Regions from separate parts of the Bordetella avium genome, predicted to be linked through region 2. Evidence: predicted binding sites of a transcription regulator. Region 2 holds the regulator's gene; the other holds the start of a gene.
The links. Region 2 encodes FNR, which switches genes on or off when oxygen is low (the NO sensors DNR and NnrR bind a similar motif). Its sites were predicted from a motif close to TTGATNNNNATCAA; they were not measured.
Positions count from the first base shown of each region.

Region 1: a site for FNR is predicted at 9,111-9,124, ahead of U0029_RS01165 (universal stress protein). Genes of this name have one in related genera too.

Region 1 is NZ_CP139969.1:249,568-260,766, reverse strand. Features, by position in the region: gene U0029_RS01205 (rod shape-determining protein) at 83-1,126, opposite strand; gene gatC (Asp-tRNA(Asn)/Glu-tRNA(Gln) amidotransferase subunit GatC) at 1,354-1,662, shown strand; gene gatA (Asp-tRNA(Asn)/Glu-tRNA(Gln) amidotransferase subunit GatA) at 1,666-3,198, shown strand; gene gatB (Asp-tRNA(Asn)/Glu-tRNA(Gln) amidotransferase subunit GatB) at 3,201-4,658, shown strand; gene pyrE (orotate phosphoribosyltransferase) at 5,005-5,667, opposite strand; gene U0029_RS01180 (exodeoxyribonuclease III) at 5,766-6,548, opposite strand; gene gdhA (NADP-specific glutamate dehydrogenase) at 7,039-8,376, shown strand; gene U0029_RS01170 (trimeric intracellular cation channel family protein) at 8,428-9,066, opposite strand; gene U0029_RS01165 (universal stress protein) at 9,194-10,048, shown strand; gene U0029_RS01160 (muropeptide transporter) at 10,050-11,199, opposite strand, start outside.
Region 2 is NZ_CP139969.1:1,124,649-1,135,847, forward strand. Features, by position in the region: gene U0029_RS05325 (M14 family metallopeptidase) at 1-1,439, opposite strand, end outside; gene U0029_RS05330 (hypothetical protein) at 1,595-1,915, shown strand; gene U0029_RS05335 (DUF3820 family protein) at 1,986-2,225, shown strand; gene U0029_RS05340 (LysR substrate-binding domain-containing protein) at 2,235-3,128, opposite strand; gene U0029_RS05345 (sulfite exporter TauE/SafE family protein) at 3,212-3,976, shown strand; gene U0029_RS05350 (NUDIX domain-containing protein) at 4,045-4,629, shown strand; gene U0029_RS05355 (2Fe-2S iron-sulfur cluster-binding protein) at 4,626-4,967, shown strand; gene U0029_RS05360 (hypothetical protein) at 4,964-6,079, opposite strand; gene fnr (fumarate/nitrate reduction transcriptional regulator Fnr) at 6,086-6,814, opposite strand; gene clpB (ATP-dependent chaperone ClpB) at 7,212-9,815, shown strand; gene U0029_RS05375 (LysR family transcriptional regulator) at 9,796-10,806, opposite strand; gene U0029_RS05380 (N-acyl-D-amino-acid deacylase family protein) at 10,917-11,199, shown strand, end outside.

The DNA of each region.
Region 1 (11,199 bases), 880 kb from region 2:
ATCTCAGCTCGGGCTTGTCTGCCCGTTGCCGTGAGGCCGCCCCGGAACGCGCGCGGGCGTTCCAAGGACCGGACGGTCCAGCTTAGTCGTTGATGAAAATCGCACCGAGCTTTTCGAGATGCTCGAGCGCCTCGCCGCAACCGCGTACGACGCAAGTCAGGGGGTCGTCGGCCACCACCACCGGCAAGCCGGTTTCTTCTTGAAGAAGGCGGTCGAGATCCCGCAGCAGCGCACCGCCGCCGGTCAGGGCGATACCTTTGTCCGTGATATCGGCGCCAAGTTCCGGAGGCGTTTGCTCCAGTGCGATCTTGACGGCGGAAACAATCTGATTCAGCGGGTCGGTCAGGGACTCGAGGATCTCGTTGGACGACACCGTGAAGCTGCGCGGCACGCCTTCGGCCAGGTTACGGCCCTTGACCTCGATTTCTCGGACCTCAGAACCCGGAAAGGCCGAGCCGATTTGCTTTTTGATGAGCTCTGCGGTCGGCTCACCGATCAGCATGCCGTAGTTGCGACGGATATAGTTGACGATGGCTTCGTCGAACTTGTCGCCGCCCACACGCACCGAACCCTTGTACACCATGCCGCCCAGCGAAATGACTGCGACCTCGGTGGTGCCGCCGCCGATATCGACCACCATCGAGCCGCTGGCATCAGACACGGCCAGGCCGGCGCCGATGGCGGCTGCCATGGGCTCTTCGATCAGGTAGACATGGGAAGCCCCTGCACCCAGGGCAGACTCACGAATCGCGCGGCGCTCGACCTGGGTCGAGCCGCAGGGAACGCAAACAATAATCCGGGGGCTGGGAGCCAGCATGTTGCGGGGGTGCACCATGCGGATAAACTGCTTGAGCATTTGCTCGGTGACGGTGAAGTCGGCGATAACGCCGTCCTTCATGGGGCGGATGGCCTCGATATTGCCTGGCACCCGTCCCAGCATCTGTTTGGCCTCCTGGCCAACGGCCTGGATGACTTTCTTGCCGTTGGGGCCGCCCTCGTGGCGGATCGCGACCACCGAGGGTTCGTCCAGCACAATGCCCTTGCCTCGGACGTAGATCAGCGTATTGGCGGTACCGAGATCGATCGCCATGTCGCTGGAAAAATAACTGCGGAGGAATCCGAACATGGGAGCTCAGCTAGGTTCAGGAATTAGGTCGAGCTGCGGTCTCAGACGCCGAAGCTACACCATCGCGGCATCTGACCGTAGCGATTAAACCGTGAATCATAACTTATAATTTCCTTGGAAATAGCGTACAAATCGCAGCTATTCAAGCTTTGTAACGGGTTTCTCCTAGGTAAACCGCCTAGTCTCCTTCGCCCGCTACCTCCCTGTTTTCTGATCAATCCAAACCCATGGCGCTGAATCAACAAGATGTGGCCCGGATCGCCCGCCTGGCCCGAATCGAACTGACCCCTGAGCAGCAAAGCCGGGCGCAGGATGAACTCAATGGCATTCTGCACCTGATCGAACGTCTGCAGGCTGTCGACACGCAGGGTGTGGAACCCCTGGCCCATCCCCTGTCGGCGCACGAAGACATCCCGCTGCGCTTGCGCCAGGATGCTGTCACCGAGACCGCCTCGGCCGAACGCCGCGCCGAATTGCTGGCTAACGCCCCCGAGCAAAGCGCCGGTCTGTTCCTGGTTCCCAAGGTCATCGAGTAAGCCATGAGCCAATCTGCATTGCACACTGAATTCGGCGATATCGCCGGCCTGCGCGCCGCCCTGGCCGAACGCCGCGTGAGCGCGGTCGAACTGGCCGAAAGCGGTCTGGCCGCCGCACAGGCCGCCGCCGGACTGAACGCCTTTCTGCACATCGATCCCGAGCTCACGCTGGTCCAAGCCCGTGCCGCAGACGCCGCGCTGGCCGCCGGCACCGCCGGGCCCCTGGCCGGCATCCCTATCGCCCACAAAGACGCCTTTGTGACGCGCGGCTGGCGCAGCACGGCAGGCAGCAAGATGTTGCGCGACTACCTGAGCCCCTTTGACGCCACCGTGGTCGAACGTCTGCAGGCCGCCGGCGCGGTCTCGCTGGGCAAGCTGAACTGCGACGAATTCGCAATGGGTTCGGGCAATGAAAACTCCGCCTTTGGACCGGCCCGCAATCCCTGGGATCTGGCCGCCGTGCCGGGCGGCTCCTCGGGCGGTTCGGCTGCGGCCGTCGCCGCCCGCCTGGTGGCCGGCGCCACCGGCACCGACACCGGCGGTTCGGTGCGCCAGCCGGCCGCGCTGTGCGGCGTGAGCGGCATCAAGCCGACCTACGGCACCGTGTCTCGCTACGGCATGATCGCCTTCGGCTCCAGCCTGGATCAGGCCGGCCCGCTGGCGCCCAGCAGCCGCGACTTGCTCGAACTGCTCGACGTCATGAGCGGCTTCGACCCACGTGACGCCACCAGCCTGGAGCGCTGCGATGACGCCGCCAACGCGCCGGGCCGCATTCGCGCGGCCTTTGATGCCGCACAGAACGGCTATCAGGCTGCCGGCAGCCAGCCCCTCAAGGGCCTGCGCATCGGTGTGCCCGCGGAATTCTTCGGTGCGGGCCTCACGCCCGACGTCGCCGCCGCCGTCGAAGCCGCCCTGCGTCAGTTCGAAGCGCTGGGCGCGGAACGCGTAGCGATTTCCCTGCCGCGCACCGAGCTGGCCATTCCGGCCTATTACGTCATTGCCCCGGCCGAAGCCTCCAGCAACCTGGCCCGCTTCGATGGGGTGCGCTACGGCCACCGCGCCGCCGAGTACAGCGACCTGAACGAGATGATCAGCCGTTCCCGCGCCGAGGGCTTTGGCGACGAGGTCAAGCGCCGCATCCTGATCGGCGCCTACGTGCTGTCGCACGGCTATTACGACGCCTATTATCTGCAAGCCCAACGCCTGCGCCGCCTGATCGCCCAGGACTTCCAGCGCGCCTTCGCCGGCCAGTGCGACGTCATCATGGGCCCGGTGGCCCCGAGCGTGGCCAAGAATATCGGCGAGAACCGCGACGATCCGACTGCCGACTGGCTGGCCGACGTCTACACACTGGGCGTGAGCCTGGCGGGCCTGCCCGCGATGTCCGTGCCCTGCGGCTTTGGCGCCGCCGGCCGGCCGGTCGGGCTGCAAATCATTGGCAACTACTTCGACGAAGGCCGTTTGCTGGCCATCGCCGACCGCTATCAACAAGTAACCGACTGGCATCAACGCACGCCGGCAACGCAGGACGCCTGACCATGGAATGGGAAATCGTCATCGGGCTGGAAACCCACGTCCAGCTCGCCACCGAGTCTAAGATTTTCTCGGGTAGCAGCACCCGCTTTGGCGCGGCGCCGAACACGCAGGCCAACGAGGTGGATCTGGCCCTGCCGGGCAGCCTGCCGGTCATGAACCGTGGGGCGGCCGAACGCGCGATCCTGTTCGGCCTGGCCATCGGCGCCAAGATTGCGCCGCGCTCGGTGTTTGCTCGTAAAAATTACTTCTATCCCGACCTGCCCAAGGGCTACCAGATCAGCCAGTATGAGCTGCCGGTGGTCGTGGGCGGCACGCTGTCTTTCTTTGTCGGCGAAGAAGAAAAGACCATCAACCTGACCCGCGCGCATCTCGAAGAAGACGCCGGCAAGTCGCTGCACGATGAATTCCATCTGGCCAACGGCGCGCCGGCCAGCGGCATCGACCTGAACCGGGCCGGCACGCCGCTGCTGGAAATCGTCACCGAGCCCGAAATGCGCTCGGCCGCCGAGGCGGTGGCCTATGCCCGTGCGCTGCACGGCCTGGTTGTCTGGCTGGGCATTTGCGACGGCAATATGCAGGAAGGCTCATTCCGCTGCGACGCCAACGTATCGGTGCGTCCGCGCGGCCAGGTTGAATTCGGCACCCGCGCCGAAATCAAGAACGTCAACTCCTTCCGTTTCCTTGAGCGCGCCATCCAGTACGAGGTACGCCGCCAGATCGAACTGATCGAAGACGGCGGCAAGGTCGTGCAGGAAACCCGCCTGTACGACGCCGAGCGAGACGAAACGCGCAGCATGCGCAGCAAGGAAGACGCGCACGATTACCGCTATTTCCCCGACCCCGATCTGCCCACGCTGGTGATCGGCCAGGATTGGGTCGAGGCCGTGCGCGCCACCATGCCGGAGCTGCCCAGCGCAATGCGCGCCCGCTTCGAGGCCGATTTCGGCCTGCCGGCCTATGATGCAGCCCAATTGACCATCAGCCGCAAGCTGGCCGCCTATTTCGAGGCCGTGGCGCGGGCGCTGCCGGCTGGACAGGCCAAGCTGGCTGCCAACTGGATCATGGGCGAAGTCACCGCCACCCTGAATCGCGAAGAGAAAGACATCGCCGATACGCCCGTGCAGGCCGCTCAGCTCGCTGCGCTTATCAACCGCATCATCGACGGCACGATCTCGAACAAGATTGCACGCGACGTTTTCGCCGCCATGTGGGCGGGTGAAAACGGTGGCGAGCCCGACGCCATCATCGAGGCCCGTGGCCTGAAGCAGATCAGCGACACCGGCGCCATCAGCGCCATGATCGACGAGGTGCTGGCTGCCAACCCCGCCATCGTGGCCGAGTACCGCGCCGGCAAGGAAAAAGCCTTCAACTCACTGGTCGGCCAGATCATGAAAGCCGCCCGGGGCAAAGCCAACCCGCAGCAGGTCAACGACCTGCTCAAGGCCAAGCTGTCAGCCTGAGCCCACCCATGAAAAAAGCGGCCTACGGGCCGCTTTTTTCATGATTTCCCCGGCAGATTAAACGACCATAAGCAAGCGACAGCGTGGGGGCAAGGACCGCCGACGGACCGTCCCTAGGCGGGACAGCCCCCTCAGAGAACAGCAAGCAAGCGACAAGCCTGCGCAGCGTGGGGGCAAGGACCGCCGACGGGCCGCCCCTAGGCGGGACAGCCCCCTCGGGGGGCAGCAAGCAGGCGACAAGCCTGCGCAGCGTGGGGGCAAGGACCGCCGACGGGCCGTCCCTAGGCGGGACAGCCCCCTCGGGGGGCAGCAAGCAGGCGATAGCCTGCGCAGCGTGGGGGCAACATTAAACGCCGTATTGCTCGCGATACGCCAGCACCGAATCACGGTGGGCCGCGAACTGCTCATCATCCTGAAGCAGCTGAAGAATATCGGCCAGGGAGGCAATGCTGATCACGGGAATGCCATAGGTCTTGGCGACATCCTGCACGGCCGAGTGCGGCGAGAGAGCCTCATCGGGACCTGCGCGCTCCATGCGATCCATGGCGATCAGTACCGCCGCAGGCTGTGCGCCCGCAGCGCGGATGATCTCGACCGACTCGCGCACCGAGGTGCCTGCGGTGATGACATCGTCGATGATGACGACCCGGCCCGCCAGAGGCGCGCCAACCAGCGTGCCACCTTCGCCATGGTCCTTGGCCTCTTTGCGGTTATAGGCAAAGGGAATGTCGCCCGAAGCTTGAGGATGGCCGGCCAAGGCTACAGCCGTGGCCGTGGCCAAGGGAATACCCTTGTAAGCCGGGCCAAAAAGCATGTCGAAATTCAGGCCGGAATCCAACAGGGCCTGGGCATAGAAAGCCGCCAGCTTGCCCACCGAACGGCCGCTATTGAACAGCCCGGCGTTAAAAAAATAGGGGCTCATGCGGCCGGATTTGACCTTGAAACTGCCAAAGCGCAGCACGCCTTCATCAAGGGCAAAACGGACGAAATCAGTGGCGGTATTAGACATGCGCGGGCTTCCGGATCAGGATGGCAAACGGCGCCATTATCCGCGATCCGGCATTTTTTGGGTTGCTCCACGCAGCAGACTTAGGGACCCCAGGCGGTTTACAAGGAAAAGTCGTAATCGATCGTGAGCGGCGCGTGATCGCTAAAGCGCACGTCTTTGTAGATGGCGGCCTGCTGGGCCGTGGCCGCCAAGGCGCCGCTGGCGATGTGGTAATCGATGCGCCAGCCTACGTTTTTGGCCCAGGCCTGCCCTCGATTACTCCACCAGGTATAGCCCTCGCCCGTGGCATCCGGCGCGAGACGGCGGTAGACATCCACCCATTTCAGTTCGTCGAACACCTGGGTCAGCCAGGCACGCTCTTCGGGCAGAAAACCGCTGTTCTTGAGATTGCCCTTCCAGTTTTTGAGGTCAGCCTCTTTGTGAGCGATATTCCAGTCGCCGCAGATGACCACTTCCCGGCCACGGCCGATAAGGTCGGCCAGATGACGATAAAAATGTTCCATGAAGCGATACTTGGCCGTCTGACGGTGATCGCCGCTGGAGCCGGACGGCAGATAGACCGACACCACCGACAGCTTGGGGTAGACCAGCTCGATATAGCGGCCTTCGGCGTCGATATCGGGCACCCCCAGACCGATCACGACCGATTCGGGTTCATGAGGGGTGTAGATACCCACACCGCTATAGCCCTTTTTTTCGGCGTAATGGAAATACCCCTGCAAGGGCGCCGGCGCCTTCATGGCGGGACTGAGGTCCGCTTCCTGAGCCTTGAGTTCCTGAACGCAGACAAAATCGGCGTTTTGCTGATGCAACCAATCGAAAAAGCCTTTGGTGTTGGCGGACCGGATGCCATTCAGATTGGCGGAAATAACACGCAGCATAAAAATCCCAGGCGCTCGGAGCGCGAAAGTGGCCAGGGTCTCAACTATAACGAGATCCCCTGCGCCCATAATGCGACAAAATAATTAGGGACATATCAATGGGTCAAATTTTTTTGCCCTGCCTCCTGTTACCGAAAAAAAGAGTGGCGTTTCTTTGGTCATCCCGCCGCCGGCACGATGCACAACGACAAGAATATAGGGGACATATAATTAAAGTCATTGATTTATAAAAGAACAAGACCTTGTTTCAGCAAATTCTTCGAAGCTGAAACGCCACATTTCCACTCTCCCATCAAATTATGCGTCCCCATTAAATTCGGGAAATGACCGACTTTACGGCCCGCCTCACACCCCCTGCCGGAGCCCGGAAATCCTCCCTACAATCGCGCACCAAACCAGTGCTTTTCCACGGCATCGCACCATTGCAGATCATTTTTTGCACCGATCTGATCCCGCAGGCACTGCTGTGTCGCATTACCGGAGACCATCCATGCAGTCATTGAACGATTTCCTGGGCCGCGTTGCCAGCCGCGATCCGCACCAACCCGAATTCATGCAAGCCGTCCAGGAAGTCATGGGCAGCCTCTGGCCGTTTATCGAAAAAAACCCGAGCTACGGCCAGCAAGCCCTGCTCGAGCGTCTAGTCGAACCCGAGCGTGTCATTCAGTTCCGTGTCTGCTGGACCGATGACCAGGGCCGTGCCCAGGTCAACCGCGCTTTCCGTATTCAGCACAACTCCGCCATTGGTCCTTTCAAGGGCGGCATGCGCTTTCACCCCAGCGTGAACCTGTCGGTGCTGAAGTTCCTGGCCTTCGAACAAACCCTCAAGAATGCGTTGACCACGCTGCCCATGGGCGGCGGCAAGGGCGGTTCGGATTTCGACCCCAAGGGCAAGTCCGATGGCGAAGTGATGCGCTTTTGCCAGGCCCTGATGGTCGAACTCTACCGCCACCTCGGCCCTGACACCGACGTGCCGGCTGGCGACATCGGCGTGGGCGCCCGCGAAGTCGGCTATATGGCCGGCATGATGAAGAAACTGTCGAATTCGGCCGCCAGTGTGTTTACGGGCAAGGGCCTGAGCTTCGGCGGCAGCCTGATCCGCCCCGAAGCCACCGGCTTTGGCACCGTCTATTTTGCCGAGCAGATGCTGCGCCGCGTGAGCATGTCCTTCGAGGGCCTGCGGGTTTCCGTCTCGGGCTCCGGCAATGTCGCCCAATACGCTATCGAGAAGGCTATGGCGCTGGGCGCTCGCGTGCTCACCGCCTCCGATTCGGGCGGCACGGTAGTCGATGAAGCCGGTTTCACCCCCGAAAAGCTGCAAGCCCTGATGCACATCAAGAACGTGCAGCGCGGCCGTGTCGAAGACTATGCCAAGCAATTCGGCCTGCGCTTTTTGCCCGGCGCCCGGCCGTGGCAGATCCCGGTGGATGTGGCGCTGCCCTGCGCCACGCAGAACGAACTGGATGAAGCGGATGCCCGCATCCTGATCGCCAACGGCGTGAAATGCGTGGCCGAAGGCGCCAACATGCCCGCCACGCTGGCGGCCGCCCAGGCCTTTATCGATGCGCATGTGCTGTACGCGCCCGGCAAGGCCAGCAACGCCGGCGGCGTGGCCGTCTCCGGCCTGGAAATGAGCCAGAACGCTGCCCGCCTGTCGTGGACCCGCGAAGAAGTGGATCAGCGCCTGTTTGCCATCATGTGCGACATTCACGAAAACTGCGTGCGCCATGGCCACGCCGAGTCAGGCTACGTCAACTACCTCGACGGCGCCAACATCGCCGGCTTCGTCAAGGTTGCCGACGCCATGCTCCAGCAAGGTCTGTACTAAAAGTCTGCCTGAGCCCAGATCGCGGTCTGGGCTCGCAGACGGCCTGCCGGCTCAGTGCCAGTCGCCCCGGTAGACGAATTTCGGCATCTGCCAATTAAAGCGCAGCGCGAGCAGCCGAAAAGCCAGGCCCACCGCCAGGGCGATGGGCACCGCTACGTTGACCGTACCTGTGTAGTGGTCCAGGGCGAGATACAGCCCGCCGGTGACCAAAGAAACGCTGGCATAGAGTTCGCTGCGAAACAGCAGCGGAATATCGTTACACAGCACGTCACGCAAAACGCCGCCCGCACAGCCCGTAATGACGCCGCTGATGATCACGATGGAAAGCGGCAGATCCATCTGCTGGGCGACTTTGCAGCCGATGATGGAAAACGCCACAAGGCCCAATGCGTCCAGCAGCAGAAAGACTTTGCGTAAATGACGCAGCATGGGCGCGCACAACGCCGTCAACAGGGCAGCGCCGGCCGTCATGGCCAGATACTCGGGATGGCTCACCCAGGTCAGGGGATAGTGCCCGAGCAGTACATCACGCAGCGAACCGCCGCCCAGCGCGGTAACGCAGGCGATGACGCAAACCCCCACCCAGTCCATTTCACGCCGCCCGGCAGCAAGCGCCGCCGTCATGGCTTCGGCTACGATGGCAATCAGATACAAGGTGTGAAGCAGCAAGGTGGACGTTTCGCTGGGCATGACAATTCAGGATAAAAGGCGATTGTAGGTCGGCAGCCGCGGCCTTGATGCCTGTCAAGGCCGGCGGGCGCCGCAAGACGGCACAATAGTATGAGCGCATACGCGCTTCACCTAGAGGAGAAGACAGATGACAGAGACCATCTTGCTCGCAACGGACTTGAGCGCCCGCAGCGACCGCGCCCTGGACCGCGCCCTGATGCTGGCACGCCAACACCATGACCGGCTGCTGGCTCTGCATGTCATGGAGCCGCCGAGCGCTTCCACCCTGGCCACACCGGCATGGCGGCGGCTGACGCCCGACCACAAGGCACTGGCTGAACAGCGTCTGGCCGAGGACCTGGCCGAGGCCGGGGTGCCAACTGAAGCGGTGGTGGTGAGCGGCCATCCGCTAGACGTCATTCTGGATACGGTGCAGCACTTTAATTGTTCGCTCATCGTGACCGGCGTGGCGCGCGAAACGACGGTAGGCCGATTGCTGCTGGGCACGACAGTCGAACGGCTGGCCCGCCACGCCAGCACGCCCGTGCTGGTCGTCAAGGCGCGGCCGCGCAAACCCTATCAAGACGTGGTGATTGCCACCGACTTTTCCGAAGGCTCACGTCAGGCCCTGACCGCAGCGCTGAAACTGGCCGCAGACGCCCGCATCACGCTATTCCATGCCTATTCCACACCGGCTGGGCAAGACGATCTGCCGCAAGACGCCGAGGTACGCAGCTTTTATAACGATGCGCTGCAAAAAGCGCAGGCCTTTTTGGCCGCCACGCCAGAGCTGGCGGGCCGAGCCATGCCAGAGATCGTGCTGGAGGCCGGTCTGCCGGAACATATGCTGTCGGAGTTCGTGTTCAAGCGCCGCTGCGATCTCGTGGTGACCGGCACGCACGGCCTGACCGGCATTCTGCGCACAGCGATCGGCAGTGTGGCGGAAAAACTGCTGGAGGCGCTTCCCTGCGACGTGCTGATCGTGCGCCAGGCTGCGGCCTGAATCAGAGGCGCAAGCCTTCACGCTCGAGCGACTCGATATCGCTCTTGCGCAGCCACAGCAAAACCAGGCCGGGCAGGGCGATGAACACCGTCGCCATGAAAAAGCCCGGCCATCCCATATAGCCGACCAGCACAGGCGTGAGCGGGCCCGCTAGATAGGTGCGCCCGACCGCCGAGAGCGCCGACAACAGTGCAAACTGCGTGGCGGAAAACGCCCGGTTGCACATGGACATCAGCAGTGCGACGAAGGCGGCCGTGCCCAGCCCGCCGCACAAATTCTCGATACCGACGGCAAGCGCCATCAGCCCGATGCTTTTGGGCGCGACCGAGATGAGCCAATAGCCTAGATTGGAGACGGCCTGCAAGGCGCCAAAAGCCATGAGAGAACGGTACAGGCCCCAACGACTCATGATGGCGCCTCCGGCCAGCGCACCAACGATGGTGGCGGCCAGACCGAGAATCTTGTTGACCGTGCCCACCTCAGTGGGCGTAAAGCCGGCACCCCGGATCAGAAAGGTGGTGGACAGGGCGCCCGCGAAGGCATCGCCCAGTTTGTAGAGCACGATGAGCGCCAGGAAGATGATCGCGCCCCGGCGGCTGAAAAACTCCCGAAACGGCTCCACCACGGCACGGCCCAGACTGCGCGGCGCAGCGCTGGGCTGCTCGGGTTCGGGCGCCCAGAAGGTGCCCGCCACGCCGGCCAGCATCAAAAAACCCATCAACACATAGGTCGTGCCCCAGCCCAGCCAATGATCGGCCAGCACCAGCGCCAGCCCCCCCGACACCAGCATGGCCAGGCGGTAGCCCAGCACTTTGACGGCAGCCCCCGCGCCACGCTCGTTTTTGTGCAAAACGTCCGTGGAATAGGCATCGAAAGCAATGTCTTGCGACGCGGACAGAAAAGCCACTAGCACGGCCAGCATCGCCAAAGGCAGCAGGGACTGCTCGGGAGAAAGCAGGCCCATCAGCATAATGGTGACCGCGAGCAGCAACTGAGTCAGCAGCATCCAGCCGCGGCGGCGGCCCAGAAAGGGCGGCGCGTAGCGGTCGATCAGGGGCGCCCAGAGAAACTTGAGTGTGTAGGCGCTACCGACCAGCGTCAGGAAACCGATATCCTGGAGAGACGCGCCCTCGACCGTGGCCCAGGCCTGC
Region 2 (11,199 bases):
TTTGCCGTGGCCGTTTTCGCCAGCCGTTGCGCCTGGCCTGCCCACCCTGGGTGGTATTGCAGTACCCAGAAAAATCCTTTGGGCAGGGTCCAGGACTCAAAACCACGGGGCAGGTAGCCTCTTAGGGGCCGGGTCCATTCGTGAGAGGGGTAGCCATGCAGATTGATATGCAACTGCGCGCCAGAGCGCGCGATGGCCTCATGGCGCGCCACACTCTCGCCTGCGGGCGGTCCCTCGCGAAAGGCCACGTCGTCGCCAAGCGCGCTATAGCGCGCCGCGTGGTGCATATGGTTGGGATGCCAGGCGCGTAAGTCTTCGAACAAGGCATAGCCGTCGGGGTTCTCAAGCGGCAGCAGGGCGAAGGCGCCTTGCAGTTTAGGCGCGGCGCGCAAGGCGCCGATAACGCCCGAGGTTTCGTTGGCATGCTGAGCGGCGGAAATCAACACCGGCGTTTCCCGGCCTTCGAAATAGCGCCACAGGACGCGCCGTCCCTGACGCGTCGGCGCTTCATATTCCTGTCCTCCTAGGGTGGCAAGCGTATGGGCGACTTCGCTCAATGTCAGCGGTTCGGCGCATTCGTTCAGGGCCCGTTCAGGCTGACGTGGCGTCAGTCTGCCGGCCGGGGTGAAAGCTTCGATGGTGATGCGCAGCCGGGGCTGCTCGGCAAGACGTATATCCGGCACGATTTGGCCCGGCTGCAGGCCGCGGTCGCCTGGCGGCCGGCCGGAGTAGTGTTGGAAAAACTCGAGTACCGAAAAGTAGAGGTCTTCGTGCAGTGCTTCACTGGTGCTGGCGGTTTCTCCTCCCGGCAAGGGGGTTTCCAGGGGCGGGATGTCCGCCCTCAGGCTCAGGCGCTCGAAATAAGGCTCGGTCTTGCCCCAGGGATGCTGGGCGATGCAATCCATGGCCGTGTCGAACAAGCGCTGGTACTCGGCGCGCTCTGCCTGGTCTACGCTGATTTCTCCGTTCGGGCGGGTGATGCGCAGCCAGGCGCAGGGGGAGTAGGCGCTTAGCCCCTGGTGGTCTGCCGCCCAAGTGTTGGGCGCTTCGATGCGCAGGGTCTGTATCCCGCCGGCCCGCCGCAGCGTGACGGTGTAAACCGGATGCTCCCCTTTCTCGGCGATAAAGCGCAGGCCGGGCAGCAGGTCGGCCAGTGGATAGGCCTCCAGCAGAAAGCGTTCAGCGGACAGACCAGGCAGCACAGGGTAGCGAATCTCAGCGCCGACCACGCCGTTTGTATCAATATCTTCCAGTATGGCGTGAACCAGGGGCTTGTAGGCGCTGTGCAGGCGGGCGCTCACGCCGGCCTCGGCCAGTTTCGCCTCGGCCTGCCGGCGTGCCTCGAGGCCTTCGAACAGCCACCCCTCCAGACGGCAGCCGCGCCATTGGGCTTGGGTATAGCGTGCTAGCCAGTCTTCGATCAGGCGCGAGAAAGGCATATCCAGCAAGATCACGATAGGAGTCCGAAAGCCAGCAGTAGGCAGAGCTTACTCCGCCTCGGACGTTATCGGCCTGTTGCGAATGTTGCGTCTTGGAATCGCTGCGCAGGACTACCATACTCAGACGCCGATTCGGCATTGATTCAGGAGAGCGCATGACATTCACCCGTCCCCTACTTGCGATAGCCGCCTTGTGTCTGGCCGCCACGGCCTCGGCCACTACCACCACCGAGGCACTGCAATTTCCCGGCCTTCAGCCAAAGTCATCGGCCAACTGGTCACCGCCCTCCACCTTGACCATGACCGTCGAGACCGTTACGCCGCCTCCCGCCCCAATTCACGATACCCCGGAAAGCATCGCCGAGTATCAGCGTTGCCGCACGGTCTCAGATCGCGCGGCGGTCTCGAATGCGCAGCGCACGGCTGGCGTGGAAGCTTGTCTGAGAGCGTTACAGGAGCGCCGCGTCAGCCCTTGAGCGACTGTCTTCACGCCGGGCTGCATAGGCTAGGCGGCAGGGTAAAGTCATGGTTTTTCCGTGACATGCCATGAACCCCGAATTACTGGATCTGCTCGTGCGCCGCGAAATGCCCTTCGGGAAGTACGAGGGGCGCTTGATCGCCGATCTGCCCGGACATTACCTCACCTGGTTCGCCCGGAATGGCTTTCCCAAAGGCGAGATTGGCCGTCTGCTGGCCTTGATGCATGAGCTGGATCACAACGGTTTGCGGCCTTTGCTCGATCCTTTACGCAAGCCCCGGCCTGCACCTGCCAAGCCCGAGTCCTGACGGCAGCGCTCAGTCTGTGGGCGATGAGGTTAGCGCGGCCACGAGCGACTGCACGTAGGCAGGGGCGTGAGCGAGGCCGCGCGCGCACAGCACCAGACGGCGGTCCGCCCAGTCATCGGCCAGCGCCAGACGGCGCAGGCTGCCGCCCAGACGCAGGCGTCTTGCGGCAGATTGAGGAATGACCGCCACGCCGACGCCTTGCTCCACCATTCTTGCGATCGATGCAAAAGTACGCATACGGACCCGGGCGCGCATGCGTCGTCCGGCCCGCGCGGCCTGGTCGTCCAGATGGGCCGTCAAGGCGCTGCCGCTCTCCAGCGCGACATAGTCATAGTCCAGCGTTTCGGCAAAGCGTAAGGGCTCGCAGCCGATCAGAGGGTGGCCAGCGGGTACCAGCAAATCCAGCCGGTCGGCGCGAAATGGGCGCACATCCATGCCGGTCAGATCGACGGCATCGGAAACGATGCCGACATCCGCCGCGCCCTGCATCAGTGCCGGCACGATGCGGTAGCTCGGCTCTTCCTGGACATCGATATCCACATTGGGATGCGCCATCAGGAAGGCTCCCAGCGGGTCCGGCAAAAACTCCGAGATGGCGGCGGTGTTGCATAGCAGCCGCACCTGGCCTTTGAAACCGAGCGCATATTCGCTCAAGTCTTCTTGCAGATGCGTCACATGCTGCAAGACCAGGCGGGCATGATGGGCCAGCGCCAGGCCAGCCGGTGTTGGCGCGACGCCGCGCCGTTCGCGCAAAAATAGGGCGGTGCCCAGAGGGGCCTCCAGGCCGCGCAGGCGTGCGCTGGCCGAGGGCAGGGCCAGATGGCTGGCCTGCGCACCCGCTGTGATGCTGCCTTTTTCGCAGATATGCAAGAACAGCCGCAGGTCGGTCAGATCGAAATGCATGCGCAGACTCTGTTATAGACATAGGCTGGGTCAGTGTATTCCACATTTTCAAGACGGGCCGGGCAGCGCAAGATGCCGCCACCATGCGTACTTTTACCGATTTCTATCTCCAGGCTGGCGTTTCTCTCACTGTCCTGATCTTTGGCGTTTTTCTGCTGGCTGGCTTCGTCAAGGGCTGCATCGGCCTGGGTCTGCCGACGGTGTCGGTGGGTTTGCTCTGTCTGGCTATGCCTGCGCCGCAGGCAGCCGCCTTGCTGGTGGTGCCGGCCATCATTACCAATATCTGGCAATTGGCAGTGGGAGGGCAGTTTGTCGCCTTGATTCGCAGGTTGGCCCCTTTTCTGATCGCGATTTGCCTTGGCAATAGCCTGGGTGCCTGGCTGTTTGCAGACGTCAGTAGTCATGGCGCTGTCAGCTTGTTGGGCGTTGCGCTCCTTTGTTATGCCGCTTTGGGTCTGTCTACGGTCAAGTTGCGCCTGCCGTCGCACCAAGAGGGCTGGATAGGCGCCCTGTGCGGCGCGGCAACGGGCTTGATCACGGCGGTAACGGGAGTGTTCGTATTGCCGTCCGTGCCGTATCTCCAGGCGCTTGGCCTGGATCGCAATGGGCTGGTCCAGGCGATGGGGATTGCCTTTATGGTTTCCACGCTGGCGATGGCGGGCGGACTGGCCTATGGCGGATCACTGGGGCCGGACGAGGCCGGCGCGTCTATCCTGGCCTTGTTTCCTGCGCTGGTCGGCATGTGGGCAGGCCAGCATCTGCGTCGACGTATCGGCGAAAAGGCATTCAAGCGAGGATTTTTTTTGGCGTTGGCGCTCTTGGGCGTGAATCTCGTGATCTTGGCTTAAGGACAGGCGCAGGTGGTAAATTGAGCGCGCGCCGGCCCTGCGGCGCCTGACTTTTTATCGCGAGCATCATGTCCATTGATCCCCAAGAACAGCACCTGGCCGAAGTCCGGGAGAGCAGCGAACTGGTCTATGACGGCCGCTTTCTGAAGATCCGGCACGATAGGGTGCGCCTGCCCAATGGCCGCCTGGCCTCGCGCGAGTACGTGGTGCATCCGGGCGCCGTGGTGGTGATTCCCCTGCTTGATGACGGCCGTGTATTGCTGGAGCGCCAGTTCCGCTACCCCGTAGAGCGGGTCATGACGGAGTTTCCAGCGGGCAAGCTTGACCCGGGCGAAGACCCCTTGGCCTGTGCCAAGCGTGAGCTTTTCGAGGAAACCGGCTATACCGCCGCCGAATGGGCTAAGGCGGGAGCGCTGCATCTGGCGATCGCTTATTCGACCGAGATCATTCATATCTATTTCGCCCGAGGCTTGTCGGCTGGCGAGCGTCAACTGGACGAGGATGAGTTTCTGGATGTGCGCAGTGCCGCGCTGCCGGACTTGCTTGCGGCCTGCCAGCGGGGCGAAGTCACCGATGCGAAAACCCTGACATGCATGCTGTGGCTGCAGAATGCGATGTCGGGCGCCTGGAAGCTAGATTGGCAGTCGGCATGAGCGGCTTTGAGGTCCTGCTGCTGCCTGCGGGCTGGCGTTTTCGCACCACGCCGGATACGCCCTTGTTGCTTGCGGCCAAGGCGGCGGGCATACGCATGCCCAGTTCCTGTCGCAACGGCACCTGCCGCAGTTGCCTGTGCCAGATGCGTTCGGGCGAGGTTAGTTACCGCATCGAATGGCCAGGCGTGGCGAGTGACGAGCAGGCCGAGGGCTGGATACTGCCTTGCGTCGCCTATGCTGAATCCGATCTCGAGGTGCATGCGCCACAGGCGCAACGCATAGGCCCTGAGGCAGCCGAGCCCGAAAGACGCTTGTTGACTGGGGCGCGGCGGGCTTAGCGCGCAAGGGGCAGGCAGGGCGCACCCTGTGGCAGCGGCGCGCTTGTTTCACCCAGCAAGGCGCGTGCGCCGCAGGTCGAACCGAACATCGCGGCCGCGTCATGTCCCACGCCCACGACCTCCTGTGCGTCGTGCTTGAGCTTGGGCCATTCGGGGTGGCGATGCAGGCTGAGTTGTTCGTAGCGCCAATAACCGAGCCCGCGCGCCCAGCGCGTGGCGCCCTGGGCTTCCGCGCCGCAACTCTTGTCCAGCGATTGATGCTCAGGATTATTGTCGGCCGAGCCCAATAGATATGTCACTTGCCGGTCGGCATAGCGGGCGGCGAGTGTCGAGCGATTAACCTCGTGCAAAAACGGCGGCAATTGATCCAGGCCGTATTTGTATTGGTTATAGGTGGGACAGATGCCTCGCTCGTAGGGGGCGAAGCCATCGGCGTGGGGCCGCTCAGCGCTCAGGTAGAGATAGGAAGACGGATTGGCGACCACATAGCGCACATCCAGTCCTTTCTCGCGCAGGTTTTCGTCCAGATTGTTCAGCACGGCATAGCGCTGAACCAGTTGAGCGCCGCCCGAGTGGCCCGCGATGACCACCGAGCGCAAGGCCGGCAGGCGTGCGCTGCTGGTGAGCTCATGCAAAAGATCATCCAGGACCTGCATGGAGCCCACGGGCGCGGGTCGGCCCTTGGCTGCCATGCTGGGCTCGCCATATTCCCAGCCAGAGCGGCGCCAGGCAGGCATATGGCTAAAGCTGGTGTCGATGCTGCTGGAAAACCTGGGCGCGACGATTAGCGTGTCGTTCAGGCGGGCGGGGTTGCTGCCTGTCAGGGAGGCAACCGCATCGTAATAGCGCGACGCATCACGTTTGACGCCATGCACGATGATGACCAGGCGGCGAATGCCTCGCAGATCGTCTTGCTGCAGATTTTTGCTGGTGTAAACCGGGAAGGGATAGGGGCTGCGACCCAGTTCTATCGTGCGCCAGGGCGGGGTGCGTGCCGGAGACGCCGCGACGGCGTCTTGGTAGGGATCGGCTGGCGCAGTGGTCTGTGCGGCGGCCGCATGCATGCCGGCCGTGGCCACTGCGAGGGCGAGCAAGCCACGGCGCAGCGTCATCGCGGCTTAGCAGTGCTCGTGGCCGAGCAATTGCCGCAGGCCGGCCAGATCGAGCAGGCGTACCTCCCGCTGGCTGATGCGGATCAGCCCCTCGCGTCCGAAGCGCGAGAATAGGCGGCTGACCGTCTCCAGCGTCAGGCCCAGATAATTACCGATTTCTTCGCGGCTCATGCGCAGCACAAATTCGGTTGATGAGTAGCCCAGGGTCGCATAGCGCTGCGACATATTTAGCAAAAATGCCGCCAGACGCTGCTCAGAGCGCATCGAACCCAAGGAGGCCAGCATCTGGTGCGAGCGGTTGATTTCGCGGCTCATGAGGCGGCGGAACTGCTGTTGCAGGCTGGGCAGATGCGCGGATACCCGGTCGATTTCGTTGAGGCGGATGACGCAGACCTCCGAGTCTTCGAGCGCCACGGCGTTCGAGATATGCTGGGATTCCAGCATACCGTCCATGCCGATGATCTCGCCTGGCAAATGAAAGCCGGTGATTTGCAACTGGCCCGAGGCATCTTCGAGTTGCGTCTTGAGCGAACCATAGCGCACGCCGTACACGGCATCCAGCGGGGTGCCCAGTTCGTAGAGCGTATGGCCTTTTTCTATGCGCACGCGCTCTTTGACGAGATCGTCAAGTTTCTCGACTTCGGCGGCAGCCATGCCAATCGGAATGCAAACATGGCCGAGCATGCAAGTAGAGCAATGCGCCGCATCAGGCGGAATGGGAACCCGTTTAAGCATTCTTGACCTCGTGTGGTAATGCACCGGCTCTATGAAGTGGCTCGGTTTATTTTTGATTGCCAGCATTGTAGTACTCCCTCCCGAGCCTCGTCGAACCGTCCTAAGCCGCGTGCAAACAGGGTGGCAAACGACAACGTTTGACCTTGACAGGCGCGGCGCGCGCTTTCCTTTCATCCGGGCTACGGCCTTTTCTGGGGGAGACGGCCGTTCACCGGCGCCAAAAAACGTATATGCTGATCAGGACGGCCGCGCGCAAGAGTGGCCGCGTAAGTCCTTGCAAGTCGATTTTCGGCGTGTGGTTGGGGGCTTGAAATGTCCCTTTCCGTCCACACATTCTTGTGATCAGGCCAGCTGAATGTGGTTTCGGGCTGGCTCACTCAACTGCCAACCGACCTTTATGCGATTCGACAAACTTACGACCAAGTTCCAGCAAGCACTGGCGGACGCGCAGAGCCTCGCCGCCCGTAACGACAACCCCTATATCGAGCCGGTACACGTGCTGTCCGCGCTGCTCGCAGACGCCGACAGTGGCGCGGCCAGTCTTCTGGCGCGCGCCGGCGTGGCCGTCAACCGGCTGCAACCTGCCCTGGATGCCGCCATCCGCGCCTTGCCACAGGTAGCGGGCAGCGACAATGTACAGGTGAGCCGCGATCTGCAGGGCGTATTCACGCGCACCGACAAAGAGGCCGCGCGCCGCGGTGACACCTTTATCGCCAGTGAGCTCTTCCTGTGGGCGTTGGCCGACGACAAGGGCGAGGCGGGCCGCATTCTGCGCGAAGCCGGGCTCCAGAAAAAAGCCCTGGAAACCGCGATCGACGCCGTGCGCGGTGGAGAAAAAGTCTCTGCCGCCGAGGGCGAGTCCAACCGCGAAGCCCTGTCCAAATACACGCTGGATCTCACCGAGCGCGCCCGTGAGGGCAAGCTCGATCCGGTGATCGGCCGCGACGATGAAATCCGCCGCACCATTCAGATCTTGCAGCGCCGCACCAAGAACAATCCGGTGCTGATCGGCGAGCCTGGCGTGGGTAAAACCGCCATCGTCGAGGGGCTGGCCCAGCGCATCGTCAACGACGAGGTGCCCGAGACATTGCGCGGCAAACGCGTGCTGTCGCTGGATCTGGCGGGCCTGCTGGCCGGCGCCAAGTTCCGGGGCGAGTTCGAAGAGCGGCTCAAGGCAGTATTGAAAGAGTTGTCGCAGGATGACGGACAGAACATCGTATTCATCGATGAGCTGCACACGATGGTGGGTGCCGGCAAGGCCGAGGGCGCGATGGATGCGGGCAATATGCTCAAGCCGGCGCTGGCGCGCGGCGAGTTGCATTGCATCGGCGCCACCACGCTCGACGAATACCGCAAATACATCGAGAAAGATGCCGCGCTGGAGCGCCGTTTCCAGAAAGTACTGGTGGGCGAGCCCGACGTCGAATCAACCATCGCCATTTTGCGAGGCCTGCAGGAGCGCTATGAAATCCACCACGGCGTGGATATTACCGACCCGGCCATCGTGGCGGCGGCTGAGCTCTCTCACCGCTACATTACCGATCGTTTTCTGCCGGACAAGGCCATCGATCTGATCGATGAGGCGGCATCGCGCATCCGCATGGAGATCGACTCCAAGCCGGAAGTCATGGACAAGCTCGACCGTCGCATCATCCAGCTCAAGATCGAGCGCGAGGCGGTCAAAAAAGAAACTGATGATGCGTCGCTGCGCCGTCTGGCTGCAATCGAGGAAGAGCTCGAACGCTTGCAACGCGAGTACAACGACTACGAAGAGGTCTGGAAGGCCGAAAAGGCCGCCGTGCAGGGCGCGCAATCCATCAAGGAAGAAATTGACCGAGTGCGCGCCGAAATGGCCGAACTTCAGCGTAAGGGCCAATTCGACAAGCTGGCCGAGCTGCAATATGGCAAGCTGCCTGAGCTGGAGGCACGTCTGAAGGCGGCTGATATGGCCGAGAGCGATATCGAGCGCGCCGAGGCCAAGAGCGGCAAGCCCAAATTGTTGCGCACCCAGGTGGGCGCGGAAGAGATCGCCGAAGTCGTGTCGCGTGCCACTGGCATTCCGGTGTCCAAGATGATGGAAGGTGAGCGCGACAAGCTGCTGCACATGGAAGATGCCCTGCACAAGCGCGTGGTGGGTCAGGATGAGGCGGTCAGTCTGGTTGCTGACGCCATACGCCGTTCTCGTGCGGGTCTTGCCGATCCGTCCAAGCCCTATGGTTCTTTCCTTTTCCTGGGCCCGACCGGGGTGGGCAAGACCGAGCTCACTCGTGCGCTGGCCGATTTCCTGTTTGATTCGGAAGAGCACCTGATTCGCATCGATATGAGCGAATTCATGGAGAAGCACTCGGTATCCCGCCTGATCGGCGCGCCGCCGGGATATGTCGGCTATGAAGAGGGGGGGTATCTGACCGAGGCCGTACGCCGCAAGCCTTACAGCGTGGTGCTGCTCGACGAAGTCGAAAAAGCGCATCCGGATGTGTTCAACGTCTTGTTGCAGGTCTTAGACGACGGCCGTCTGACTGACGGGCAGGGGCGCACGGTGGATTTCCGCAATACGGTCATCGTAATGACGTCCAACCTGGGTTCGCAGCAAATCCAGAGCATGTCTGGCAAGCCCTACGAGGTGATCAAGGACGTGGTGATGGAAGAGCTCAAGCAGACATTGCGCCCCGAGTTCCTGAACCGCATCGATGAGGTTGTGGTGTTCCATGGCCTGGATGCGCAGCACATCGAGTCGATCGCGCGTATTCAGATCAAGCGTCTGGCCAGCCGTCTGGAAAAGCAGGAAATGCGTCTGGATGTGAGCGATGCGGCGTTGAGCGAGATCGCTCTCGTGGGTTTCGATCCGGTGTTTGGCGCTCGCCCGCTCAAGCGCGCCATCCAGCAACAGATCGAGAATCCGGTCGCCAAACTCATTCTTCAGGGGGTGTTCGGCCCTCGCGATGTGGTGCCGGTCGACTATCAGGATGGCAAGTTCGTTTTTACCCGCACCTTGCAGTAAAGCCCGAGAGGCTTGGGCCGGCCGTGAGGCCGGCCCCGTCTGTCTGTCGCGTGCGGCGGCAGCCGGGGGGCAGGCTGGCCTGCCGCACATGGTTGCGGAGGGCCTCAATGAGCGCGGCGGCCGCCGGGCTCAATGCGCGGTCGCGGTCGCGGACGATGCATAGTGCGCGCGTCACATTGGGGTGCGACAGCAGCGCATAAGAGAGGCCGGGCAGCATCACGCGATGCGCGGCTAGTGCGGGCAGCAGCGCCACTCCCAGACCGGCCTGCACCAGCGCCGCTTGGGTGGTCGTGCTCGAGGCCTCATAAAAAGGGCTGGCGGCCTCGATGGGCAGATCGGCCCGCGCGCGCAACAAAGCCATGATGCCGGTTTCATCCGCGACGCCCACCAGCTTGTGTCCGGCCAGCATGCGCCATCGGACATGCCCATCTTTGCCGGGCTTGATGCCCGGGTCGTCGCTGCGATAGAGCACACCGAAACGGTCTTCCAGCAAGGGCGCAAAATCCAGGCGCGGCGCATCTGTCCAGGGGCTGGTGAGGCCAAAATCTACGTCGCCGGCGCTAACCAGGCGCTGGATGCTGCCCGAATTGTCATCGCGCAGATAGAGCCGGATGCCGGGGTAGTTGGCGGCGTAGCCAGCGGCAGCCGGTGCGATGATTTCGCTAATGGCGGAGGGGGCTGCAGCCACGCTTACGCGGCCGCGTTGCAATGATCCATAACGCACCGCATCGTCGATGGCGCCGTCAAAGTCAGCCAGCAGGCGCAGCACGCGCGGCAGGAAGTCCAGGCCCAGCGGGGTCAGCAAGACGCGGCGGCTGGTGCGTTCGAACAAGGCCGCTCCCAGGGCTGATTCCAACTGCCGTATCAGTGTGGTGACCGAAGACTGTGTCTGGAACAGGCGTTTGGCCGCGTGGGTGAAACTGCTCTCCTGGGCCACGGCTACGAAGGCGTTGAGGTGTTTGAGCGTAACGTGCTTGGGCAGGCGATGCATTGCAAAATCCGATAGATGGATCAACAAAAATAATTTTCCCAGATTGATGCTACGGCCGATACTGCGCGAAGACACGCCGGATCGGCCGGCGCGATGGCCAATGAAAATCTATGACCCAATCCTGTTCTGACGTGGCAGACCTCATCATCCGCGGCGCGGACCTCATCGACGGCAGCGGCGAGCCGCGCCGACGCGCAGACCTTGCCGTGCGAGGCGACCGCATTGTCGCGATCGGCGATCTGAGTGCGATGACGGCCGCTCGTGAGATCGACGCGCGAGGACGCGTGCTGGCGCCGGGGTTTATCGATGTGCACGGGCATGACGATCTGATGTTCGTCGAGAAGCCCGGCCTGCAATGGAAAACCAGCCAGGGCATTACCACCGTCGTGGTGG